One region of the Mucilaginibacter sp. P4_A11 genome, then DNA from elsewhere that is predicted to be linked to it. Evidence: riboswitches for the same ligand, from Rfam matches in the RefSeq annotation. Region 1 holds a riboswitch; the other holds the start of a gene.
The links. Region 1 has a riboswitch for cobalamin ahead of metE (5-methyltetrahydropteroyltriglutamate--homocysteine S-methyltransferase). Riboswitches for the same ligand answer to the same signal wherever they lie in the genome.
Positions count from the first base shown of each region.

Region 2: it holds a riboswitch for cobalamin, as region 1 does, so the genes downstream of both, AC1DUD_RS00850 (TonB-dependent receptor plug domain-containing protein) here and metE (5-methyltetrahydropteroyltriglutamate--homocysteine S-methyltransferase) in region 1, are expected to answer to the same signal.

Region 1 is NZ_JBFUHE010000010.1:15,757-21,505, forward strand. Features, by position in the region: gene AC1DUD_RS19215 (SRPBCC family protein) at 1-340, shown strand, start outside; gene AC1DUD_RS19220 (cysteine-rich CWC family protein) at 406-651, opposite strand; partial or broken gene metE (5-methyltetrahydropteroyltriglutamate--homocysteine S-methyltransferase) at 834-3,158, opposite strand; cobalamin riboswitch at 3,331-3,523, opposite strand; gene AC1DUD_RS19230 (MFS transporter) at 3,749-5,113, shown strand; gene AC1DUD_RS19235 (MFS transporter) at 5,211-5,749, opposite strand, start outside.
Region 2 is NZ_JBFUHE010000001.1:183,963-189,711, reverse strand. Features, by position in the region: gene AC1DUD_RS00850 (TonB-dependent receptor plug domain-containing protein) at 1-1,410, opposite strand, end outside; cobalamin riboswitch at 1,513-1,713, opposite strand; gene AC1DUD_RS00845 (cryptochrome/photolyase family protein) at 1,833-3,251, shown strand; tRNA gene AC1DUD_RS00840 (tRNA-Ala) at 3,497-3,570, shown strand; gene AC1DUD_RS00835 (hypothetical protein) at 3,737-4,450, opposite strand; gene AC1DUD_RS00830 (hypothetical protein) at 4,405-4,998, opposite strand; gene AC1DUD_RS00825 (type I glyceraldehyde-3-phosphate dehydrogenase) at 5,353-5,749, shown strand, end outside.

The DNA of each region.
Region 1 (5,749 bases):
CATTGATAAATATGACTGCCGTAGCGGAGGCTATTACCGCTATATTCATACCGACCCTGCCGGTAACGACTACGGTTTTCATGGGGTGATCCATGATGTAACCTCACCGGAAAGAATTATCCAAACATTTGAGTTTGAAGGATTACATGAAAGCGGCCATGTTACACTCGAAACGGCAAGATTTGAAGCCTTACCCGGCAATCGTACCAGGGTAACCATACAGTCTGTTTTCCAATCTGTTGCAGATCGTGACGGTATGCTGCAATCGGGTATGGAGCGTGGGGTAAACGATTCGCACTGGCGTTTGGATGAACTGTTTGAAGCCGGAGAAATTGCATAGAAGCTAAAAGCAGAAGGCGCAAAGCTTAAAGCTAAGCTTCTGGTTACAATCAAAAACTTGTAATATTAAGTCCCCTTTTTGATTGCTTCAAGTATCGTTTTCATTTTCCCCTGAACTGCGGTAGTACTGATCTCGTGTTTCATAACCATCAGGCATTTGCGGCACAGGCAATCAGGGTATGTTAAGCGGATATAATCGCGTTCCTGGTCAGTGAAGCTGATACCCTGGCACTGGCACAACAGGATACTGCCCACTTTGCATTCAAAAGGTTCCATACAGCGCGGGCAGTGTTTATTTTCGTGCTTTGTCATACTAATTATTAAAATCCGGCGCCTCTTCGGGGCTGTCAGTCTGAGCCCGTCGAAGACTCGCGCGCAGAGGCCTGCCCACCATGCTTCGAATGGTTCAGCATGACATCCTTTTTTTACTTGTCATATCATTTACACCTATAAAACTGCAGTGTACCTTCGAGAGGTGCACTGCAGTTAAATCATTAAGCAGTTACATTATTGATCACGCTTTCGCGGATGGCTTTTGCAGCCTCAACCATTTCTATTAACGCCTTTTTAGTTTCATCCCAGCCGCGTGTTTTTAAACCGCAATCGGGATTCACCCAAAGCTGGGCATCGGGTATTACGGCCTGTGCACGTTTGAGTAAATAGATCATTTCGTCTCTATTTGGTACACGCGGTGAATGGATATCGTACACACCGGGGCCGATTTCATTAGGATATTTAAAATCGGCAAAAACATCCAGTAGCTCCATTTGTGAGCGCGATGTTTCTATCGTGATCACATCAGCATCCATATCGGCTATGCTTTTAATGATATCATTAAACTCCGAATAGCACATATGTGTGTGGATCTGTGTGCTATCCTGAACGCCGCTTGCCGAAATTCGAAAAGCTTTAACTGCCCAGTCGAGATAATTTGCCCTGTCATCCCTGCGAAGCGGTAACCCTTCACGAATGGCGGGTTCGTCTATCTGAATGATCTTGATACCCGCACTTTCCAGATCACATACCTCATCACGGATAGCCAAAGCTATCTGCGTACAGGTTTCCGAGCGCGGCTGGTCATTACGTACAAACGACCATTGCAAAATAGTGACCGGGCCGGTTAACATACCCTTCATCCATTGCGAGGTCAGGGACTGCGCATAGGCCGACCATTTTACCGTCATTGCTTCCGGCCTTGATACATCGCCATAAATAATGGGCGGTTTAACACAACGGCTGCCGTAGCTTTGCACCCAGCCATTCTGTGTAAAGGTGAAACCGGCCAGTTGCTCGCCAAAATATTCAACCATATCATTGCGTTCAAACTCGCCATGTACCAACACATCCAGGCCTATTTCCTCCTGCCATTTTACTGCCTTTTCGGTTTCTTCGGCTATCAGTTTATCATATTCGGCTGCGGTTAATTCCCCTTTCTTTAAACGTGCGCGCCAGCTTCGAACTTCAGTTGTTTGCGGAAATGAACCAATAGTTGTGGTAGCAAAAAGCGGCAGATCAAGTAAAAGCTGCTGTTGTTTTTTACGATCAGCAAAAGTACTTGTACGTCGTACATCATTTTCGGTGATGATGTTTACCCGCTGCTTAACAACTTCGTCATGAATAAGCGTCGATGTGCGGCGGGCCTCATTTGCTTCCCGGTTTTTAGCCAATTGATGCAGGCTGCTATCACCAATCACATCGGCCGACAGTTTTCCAAGTAACACAACCTCACTTATCTTTTGCCGCGCAAAGGCCAGCCATTGTTTAATTTCGGGAGTAAGCACTTCTTCATTGGTTTCATTTTGAAGATCACATGGCGAATGGATCAATGAACATGAAGGAGCTATCCAGATACGATCGGCACCCAGTTTGTCTTTAGCGTATTTTATAATACCCAGCGAATTAATAAAGTCGTTTTTCCAGATGTTACGGCCATCAACCACACCTAATGAGAGGATAGTTTTTTGCGGAAGATGGGCTATCACCTCATCTAATTGCTGAGGTGCGCGAACTAAATCCACATGCAAAACATCAACCGGTAACGCTGTAGCCAATTGAGTATTATCACCCAGGCGTTCAAAATAGGTTGCCAGTACTATCTTCAGGAAAGGAAACTCTTTCCTCAATTGAGCGTAGGTATCTTTAATTGCCTGTTGTTGTTTCTCGGTTAAATCAAGCGCTAAAAATGGCTCGTCAAACTGCACCCATTCGGCACCTAAAGCTTTAAGCTTATTTAAAATATCAACATAAACAGGCAGCAAGTTTTTGATCAGGTCTACCCTATCGAAACCAGCTTCTTTTTTTTTGCCTAACAACAGGTACGATACAGGGCCGATCAATACCGGCTTGCTGGTGATGCCCAACTGTTTGGCCTCATAAAACTCATCGATAACTTTGGTTGAGAAGAGTTTAAACTACTGATCTTTATAAAACTCGGGGACTATGTAGTGATAATTGGTATCAAACCATTTGGTCATTTCCATGGCTACAATATCCAAACCTTCTTTTTGATAACCGCGGGCCATAGCAAAATACAGATCAAGCTCAGTATTCCCCTTTTGCTTTATCACCTCATGGTAACGTTTGGGAATAGCGCCAAACATCAACGAGTGGTCAAGCACCTGGTCATAAAACGAAAAATCATTTGAGGGGATCAGGTCAATCCCGGCCTCTTTTTGCAGCAGCCAGTTTTCTTCCCTGATGTATTTACCAATAGTAAGTACATTTTTAAACCCGGTTTTGCCTGCCCAGTAGTTTTCGCAGACTTTTTTTAATTCGCGCCGGCTACCAATGCGCGGGTAACCTAAATTTTGCGTTAGCATTCTTTTAATTGATTAAATGAATAAATCGGTTAAAAGCCCTTTCAGCTAAGCTTCGCAATGTTTTGTGGTAAGTAAAAGGGAGAGAATATATGGGTACAGGCTATCACTATGGGTAATAAACCCAAACAAGCAAGCAATCATAACCCTGACCAAAGCTTCATACCGCGAAAGCACTGTCAATTCAGTATTAGGCAGGTCTCCTGACTTGTAACATTTTTACCACCCTTCCCAATCGCAACGTACGATCAGTGGGTATCATTGGCAAAAACTTTTTTGTGTTACTTACAGTTGCGCGACAGTTCGTGATTTGCACACGATTCCCTATTAATCTACAATTAAGTAAAACCTATACCGGTTGATGAAGTAAAGTAAAGAACTATATCAAGGCAAATATAGGGATATGCCCGCTGAATATTCAGGTTATTTATTTGTTAAAGTATGATGTTTTGATAAAGCACTCTGTGAAAGACGGATAGCAGGTCTCCTCTATCTACCATAAGTCACACAACGGTCAATAAGCAAGTGAGCTTAATAAACCGTTGAATTGTACCATTCCCGATGCAAATTGATCCTTAACTTTGGCTGCTTCTATGAGTCAGAAAACGCATTCAAACCCACCGGGATTTACCTGGGTGGTATTAACCACCAGTCTCGCTTTCGTAGTAGCACAGCTTGATGTTTCTATAGTCAACATTGCTTTACCTGAAATTGCAAAAGCATATCACGCCGGTATCAGCACCCTGCAATGGGTAATTGACGCATACACCCTCGCCTTTGCTGTACTCATGTTGTCGGCAGGCAGTCTCGGCGATCTTTTAGGATCGAAAAGAATATTCCAGATCGGCTTGATCATCTTCGGTATTGCATCAGCAGGCTGCGGTTTAGCTCCCGATGCCATTACACTTATCATTTGCCGTGTGGCGCAGGGAATTGGGGCCGCTATGATGATACCAAGTTCTCTTGCACTGCTCAATCACCAGTTTGCACATATGCCGCAAACACGTACGCGTGCTGTTGGCTTGTGGACAGCCGCCGGAAGCTCTGCCATGGCGGCAGGCCCTACAATTGGTGGTTTACTGATAGCATTTAGTAGCTGGCGTTTCATTTTTATAGTTAACATTCCCATCTGCATCATTGGTTACATCCTGAGTTTTAAAATGGAGCAAACGGAAAAAACGACAAAAAGGAGCTTTGATTTACCCGGACAAATCACCTGGATGCTATCCATTACAACCCTCATCAGTGTGATCATTGAAATACCAAGGTTTGGATTTGGCCATGTGCTGATTTGGGGAGGACTTATTTTGAGTTTGTTGCTTTTCGGGATCTTTCTATGGATTGAAAACAAGGTCAAGCATCCCATGCTGCCTTTCCACCTGTTCAGGTCAGGAAGGTTTAATGCGTTATTAGTGCTGGGTGCCGTTTTAAATGGGTCTTATTATGGGAGTGTTTTTATTTTAAGCCTTTACCTGCAAAAAGTACTTAATTATCCCTCCATTATGGCCGGGCTGGCATTTCTTCCGCTTACTGTAGGCTTTGTAATTTCCAATGTGATCAGCAGCCGTATTATCAATCGCTACGGGATCCGTAAACCTATTATTGTGGGCCTGATCATGTTTGCCGCTGGGTTTGCAGGCTTATTTGTAGTGCACCAGCATACGCCTTACATTCAGCTTTTCCTACCCTTCCTGGTCCTGCCGATGGGTATGGGCCTTGCCGTACCTGCCATGACCAATGGTATTTTATCAAGCGTGGATAAAACACTATCAGGAACAGCTTCGGCTATCCTGAATACGGCAAGGCAAACAGCAGGCGCCATCGGTGTTGCTGTTTTTGGTGCCATGGCTGCCGGTGGTACGTTGAATATCTTAGGCGCCGTATCCAAAAGCGCGGCAATCTCTATTGGCTTAACAGCCTTTGCTATGATCTTGGTGATCCGAGGTTTAAGAAAGTAAAAGCCGCAATATCATCCTAATAGATAATTGAAGCCGGTAGGTAATTGTCGGTATCACTTATCTATCGGATGATATAAAACTTCTTTATTACCAATTTTTATACAGCAACTTCAGCGGTTAAAGTAACAGCCGTTTCCTGCTGCCTTTGGTGCGAAGCCCTGGCTTTGATGAAAAGTAACAAGGTAACAGCTGCCAATATCGCGAATGAAAGATATGCGGTTCCTAAGAGCTGCTGATTTTTGATAGCCATGAGGTTAACAATTCCATAGCTAAAAAAGGATGTAACTATATACAAAGAACCTCCCGTTACACCGCTTGCAATGCCTGCATTTTTTGAAAACCGGCCCAAACAGTACGCAAATATATTATTGAATATAAAGCCTGATAACAAGTGAACTAAAGCAGTAAAGGCCATTAGCGTAAACAAATTTGTTTTAATACCTGCTGTAAACACCATTAAAGCAGCAAAACCTAATTGTAAGGCAAGTGCTATCGATACTTTTTGGATGAGCGGTTTTTTAATCAGGGTTTTGGAAATAATGCCGCCCGCCATGAGTGATACCCCCGAAAGCAGCGAACAATAGCCAGTTACCACCGGCGAAAAATGAAATACGTGCTCAATGATAAAAGGACTGC
Region 2 (5,749 bases), on a different contig from region 1:
CCGGAAGATGTTTTTATAAAATGCCCGGAGCATCAGGTCGTTATTGTCAAGCAAGCGCCATCCGGCAGTTACTGTTGGCGTATAGGCTGTTTTACGCCCCGCCCCGGTATATTCCTTTACCTGATCATTAACAAAAGTACCAAGTAGTGATGCCTGCAAATTAAGCCTTCCTACCCTAAGCTGCGAAGCCATTGAAACCAGTTCTGTGTAGCGGGTTGGATACGGGAAACGGTATAAGTTAGCGTCGAGATTGTTCATTTGGAAATCGACGGAGAGCGCGATATCCCAAACCGGCAAAATGCGGTAACGGTTGGCTATAGAAGTATAAAGTTCATGCTGGTAAAAGCGGTTATCCAGGAAACCTGTGGTAGTCACAAATTCCGGATCCAGGTAGCGTTCGTAGTTGTCACTATATTTGGCTACCGCTTTAAAGCTATATCGGTTAGCCGTATTGCTTTCATAATTGGCCTGGATAAATTGGTCGCGGTCCCACTGCCTCTGTGAATAATTGAATTTGTTGGCAACAATTGCTCCCGGTAAACCCCGATCTGAAATATAGCTGTATGCTTTCACTGCCCACCTGGCGCTATCGGCCGTACTGCCGGTAAGACCAGCTTCTACTCTGTAGGCTTTTATATCTCCATTGTTGCGCACCGCGGTTGTGTCATACACCCCGTTAGTATACCTGAATTTGTACCGGCCGTTTGATTGGATATATTCGGCACTAATAGTACTGCTGATTTTATCATTGAGCTTCTGCTGCCACAGCAAGGACGGATTTAACAAACCCATCGACCCGGTTTTATAACTCATGCGGATGTGGGTATGCTCGCCCGGCTCAAATTTGGGCTTTGCCGATTGCAGATATATGGTGCTTGCCGCCGAGAAGGCTTTGGCCGGTTGAAAGATCTCGCTTCGTTGACCGTTGTAAAGATCTATCTCCTCAATGTTATCCAACGAAAACCGGCCAAGGTCAACCTGCCCGTTTTGAGCGTTGCCTAATTGTACGCCATCATAAAATACGGCAACATGATTGGTGCCCAAACTGCGCACATTGATGGTTTTTAAACCGCCTACTCCCCCGTAATCCTTAAGCTGAACGCCGGTGAAAAAGCGCATGGCATCGGCCACAGAAAAACTATTGAGGCGCTGTAGCTGATCGCCTTTTAAAACCTGTACGGGAGTGGGGGATGTATTGCGGATGTCGGTTTTGACGGCACGGATCTCCACCTGTTTAAGGTGATTGATCTTAACAGAATCTGTTTGGGTAGTATCTTTTTTATGAACCGGGGATTGCGCCGAAACTTGAAGGCAACTGCAAGCTGTTGTTATCCCAAAGGAAACAAGCCATAATAAACCTTTGATACAGCCATTACGCGTTGCGAACGTGTGGCGCACAGTTAATTTCATGAGTGTTGTGGGTTAAAAAACCTCACAGCAAACAGAACGAATTACAAAAAATGAAATACACGAAAGGTATCCTCATTCCAGCTTCAATCCCCGAAAGCTATGAATTAATATGTGCTGGTGGCAGGTCTTCTGACTTACTCCCCCCGGCCCTGTCTTCCCATTCCGAACATATCGGAACAGTGACAATAAGAATGGGCTTCGGTGTTATGGAGCTTACAGCTGCGGGACAGTCCCGGATTTACATCGGGTTCCCTTTTAATCGCGGGCGTTAATTATCCGCGAACCAAAAGCAGGGCAAAGGTATATATTAAAAGTTTAATTAAACAAGTTGCAGTTTGCAACAAGGGTATTACACCGCTAATGAGGTAGTAAAATACAATAAGATAATGCAAACATAGCTGACTATATTTTATTGTTTATGTATGTCAGAAAACAGCGTTACACTCATTTTTCCGCACCAGCTATTTAAACATCATCCCGCAGTAAAGCAATCCCGGCAGGTTTACCTTATGGAAGAAACGCTGTTTTTTAACCAATACAATTTCAATAAAAAAAAGATTGTACTCCACCGGGCATCAATGAAGTTTTATGCTGATCACCTGTCGGCCGGTAAAATAGCGGTTAATTATATTGATGCCCAAGATCCACGCGCCGATGTACGCTGGCTTATAACGTCATTGGCAGAGCAAGGTATCGAACAGATTTATTATACGCATACTGCCGACAACTGGCTGGAAAAAAGACTGAACAGTAGTTGCGAAAAACATAACGTGGAACTCCACAAATATCAAAGTCCCAATTTTCTAAACAGCGTTGATGAAGTAGCTGATTTCTTCGACAAAAAGAAAACCTATTATCAGACCGACTTTTATATAGACCAGCGCAAACAGCGTAAAGTTTTACTTGAGCGTAATGGAAAGCCAGTCGGTGGTAAATGGACCTATGATAGTGAAAACCGACTTAAATTTCCCAAGAACAAGGTGGTGCCCCTGCTTGATGTTCCACCGGAAAACGAATATCTGAAAGAAGCACAACTTTATGTAGATACACATTTCCCTGATAACTACGGCAGCACAGCATCGCCTTTTGGCAACCTGGGCGGGTTTTATCCAACCACGTATGATGAAGCTGAATGCTGGCTCGAAAATTTCCTGCAGCAACGCCTTCATGATTTTGGCATTTATGAGGATGCAATGGTGGCTAATGAAAGTTTCTTATATCATTCGGTGTTAACCCCCATGCTCAACATCGGCCTTCTTAATCCGCAACAGGTAATTGATAAAGCCCTGGATGTAGCTGCCGATTCGGATATTCCCTTAAATTCTTTAGAAGGTTTTATAAGGCAGATCATGGGTTGGCGCGAATTTATACACATTGTTTATGAGCGTGAAGGGGTAAGACAGCGTATCAAAAATTACTGGGGATTTAAACGCCGTATACCTCAATCATTTTGGCAAGGCAATACGGGGATACATCCTGTTGATGTGGTAATTAAAAAAGTTTTGGTTACCGGCTACACACATCATATTGAGCGTTTAATGGTTATGGGAAACTTCTTTTTACTGTGCGAATTCCATCCCGATGATGTTTACCGGTGGTTTATGGAAATGTATGCAGATGCCTACGATTGGGTAATGGTGCCCAATACTTACGGCATGACCCAATTTGCCGATGGCGGCCTCATGATGACCAAACCCTACATTAGCGGCAGCAATTATTTATTAAAATGGGCGATTGGAAAAAAGGTGAATGGCAGGAAACCTGGGACGGCTTATTCTGGCGGTTTATGCACGTACACCGGAATTTTTTTCTGCAAAATCCGCGCCTGGGCATGCTGGTAAAAACATTTGATAAAATGCCCGCAGAAAAGCAAAATAAGCATTTAAATGACGCCGAAAAGTTCCTGAGCCAACTTGACAAACAGGTTCACTATTAATAACAATTCATAAATTCCTGTAAATGAATTATCTAAATTTAAATCACATCTATTTTGAAGCTCATTTTTAAATGGATTACTCATTTTTCAAAAAAAGTAGATTTTATGCTTCAAATGTTTACAACTTATAATATATTTGCGACCCAATACGGGGGATTAGCTCAGCTGGCTAGAGCGCTTGCATGGCATGCAAGAGGTCATCGGTTCGACTCCGATATTCTCCACTTTGATAATTAAGGCTTTACGAAAAATCGTAAGGCCTTTTTTGTTTCTGGTAAAACATGAAATAATTTAAAACAGTATAGTATAACGAGCTAATTGACATTAATTACGCCAAATTTCAGTCAAGTCTTCACTGTTATCAAAGCAGAACTCTTACAAACCAAGCCATTAGTGACCAACATAAGCTTTTTTAATTTTTCTCGTTGTATAGTAAATCAGCGGAGTGATAATTACGACACCGACACCGCATAAAAAAGCAATCCAAAAGCTAAAATCTCCCGGTGTCCATAGCCTCACAAAAAGGGCTATAATTGAAATGCAAGGCAAAAGCCAGGACGAGAAAATCGTTAGCAATCTATTTATCATTCCATCATAAAGGCCTACCCATGGAAATACTACGCCTGTTTCCTCGCTGCTATTTGTACTAAGTTGTTCGAGTACAATTACCAAATGGGAATGATAGTAAAGCATAAACAAAAGCATAATTAATGGACAGCCGATTAGCACCAGGTTCTGCGGAAATGATAATCCTAAGACTGTAAGCTTTTCGCTGGCTTTCTTTTCCTCTAATTTACCTTGCAAAGCGAAATAGGCCTCCTGTGGCGTTTTGTTCATCACCTCACCCCAAATTTGCCGCATGGCCGGGAATATTGTTCCATTTTTCACAAACTGCCCCACACCCTTGGTTGTATCAGTTTTTTCAATCCAATCTGCAACCGTCAATACTTGTTGTTTTATCATATTGCCGCGAATTCCACCCTTAACGTAAACTGTGCGGCCCCCAGATACACTCTTGAATTCAGCTGTGAATCGTGATAAGCCATTGAGCAACAAACCTAATGTACTGGATTTATCCTCAATTCCATCCTCTTCATTCGCCAATCTGAATCCACTAAAACATAACCTTTGGCAATAGTATCGAGAAAACCAAGCTTGATTAAATTTTCCTTTAAATCGGTTGTGTTTGGTTCAAAAAGGTAGAAGTTGGAATAATTGGAGAGCTTTTGTCCGACTTCGGCGATCGTACCTGTAGCTGTTTGCTCCAATTTGTCTTCGTCAAGCCCCTGAAGGTCTGCGAGTAACTTAATCCCTTTTTTGTCCTGTGTTATCACGTCCTCATTAAGATAGACAATTCCTGTGATGCCTTTTTTTCCAACAACTTCTTTAATCGTTTCAATAATTTTTAGCTGTTCGGCTTTTTGGCCTGCCACCATGTCGAGGTAATTGAGATACCCCGTGATTTTTTTACTTTCCCCATACTGCATAAAGGCTTTTAATTCAGCGAGGCTGTTTTTATATACTTTGGTTTCATCAGGAGATAAGGCAAAAAGCAGGATGGTAGCAGAAAGTAAAAGTAACACGCGATGGTAATCCTTAATGATCTTAAGATATTCTTTTAAGGGGTTGTTTTCAGGTTTGTCTTCAGGCATGATAATAGGTTTAATGTGGTTGTTTTAGCGGCGATATGTTATTTAAAAATAATAAAATTTCATCTATGAGACCCGTCGTCATATTGCTTTTATATTATTTCTGTAGACAGGCTTATGGAAAGAGCAGAATCTTCCAGCAGCATTAAGACAAGTTGAACTAATTGTAAAATGGCTCAATGCAAAAGGGGGACACCCAGATAAAAATGATTATAGAGTTAAATGATCATTTAAGGGATATTGCCAACAAGCAAATCTTTCACCGTTTTAACATTTCTTGGTAATTATCATGATATGGTCGAACATTCACAGATACCCCGCCTTAACTTTATAGCACGATAACTTAAAATTCTATCTATGAAAAAAATTGCAATTTATGGCTTTGGACGTATCGGCCGCCAGCTGTTAAGGATCGGGCTTGACCGGGACCTTTTTGTTCCATCTGCGGTAGCGGATGTGAAAGATCTGAAAACGCTGACCGCATTATTCAGTGTCGATACCAATTATGGCTATTGGAAAGGGAAGGCCGCGTCTAATGATAAGGGCTTTGTTCTGAATGACCACGAAATAGCCTATGTGGATTCCGCAGCAGGCGTACCGGATTGGGGATCTTTAGGCGTCGAACTGGTGGTTGATTGCTCCGGTCGCGCAACCAAAAGGGAAGGCGCACAGGCGCATTTGAATAAAGGTGCAAAATATGTGCTGGTTAGCGCACCCAGCAAATCGCTGACCGACTGCGATGCCGTCCTTTTGA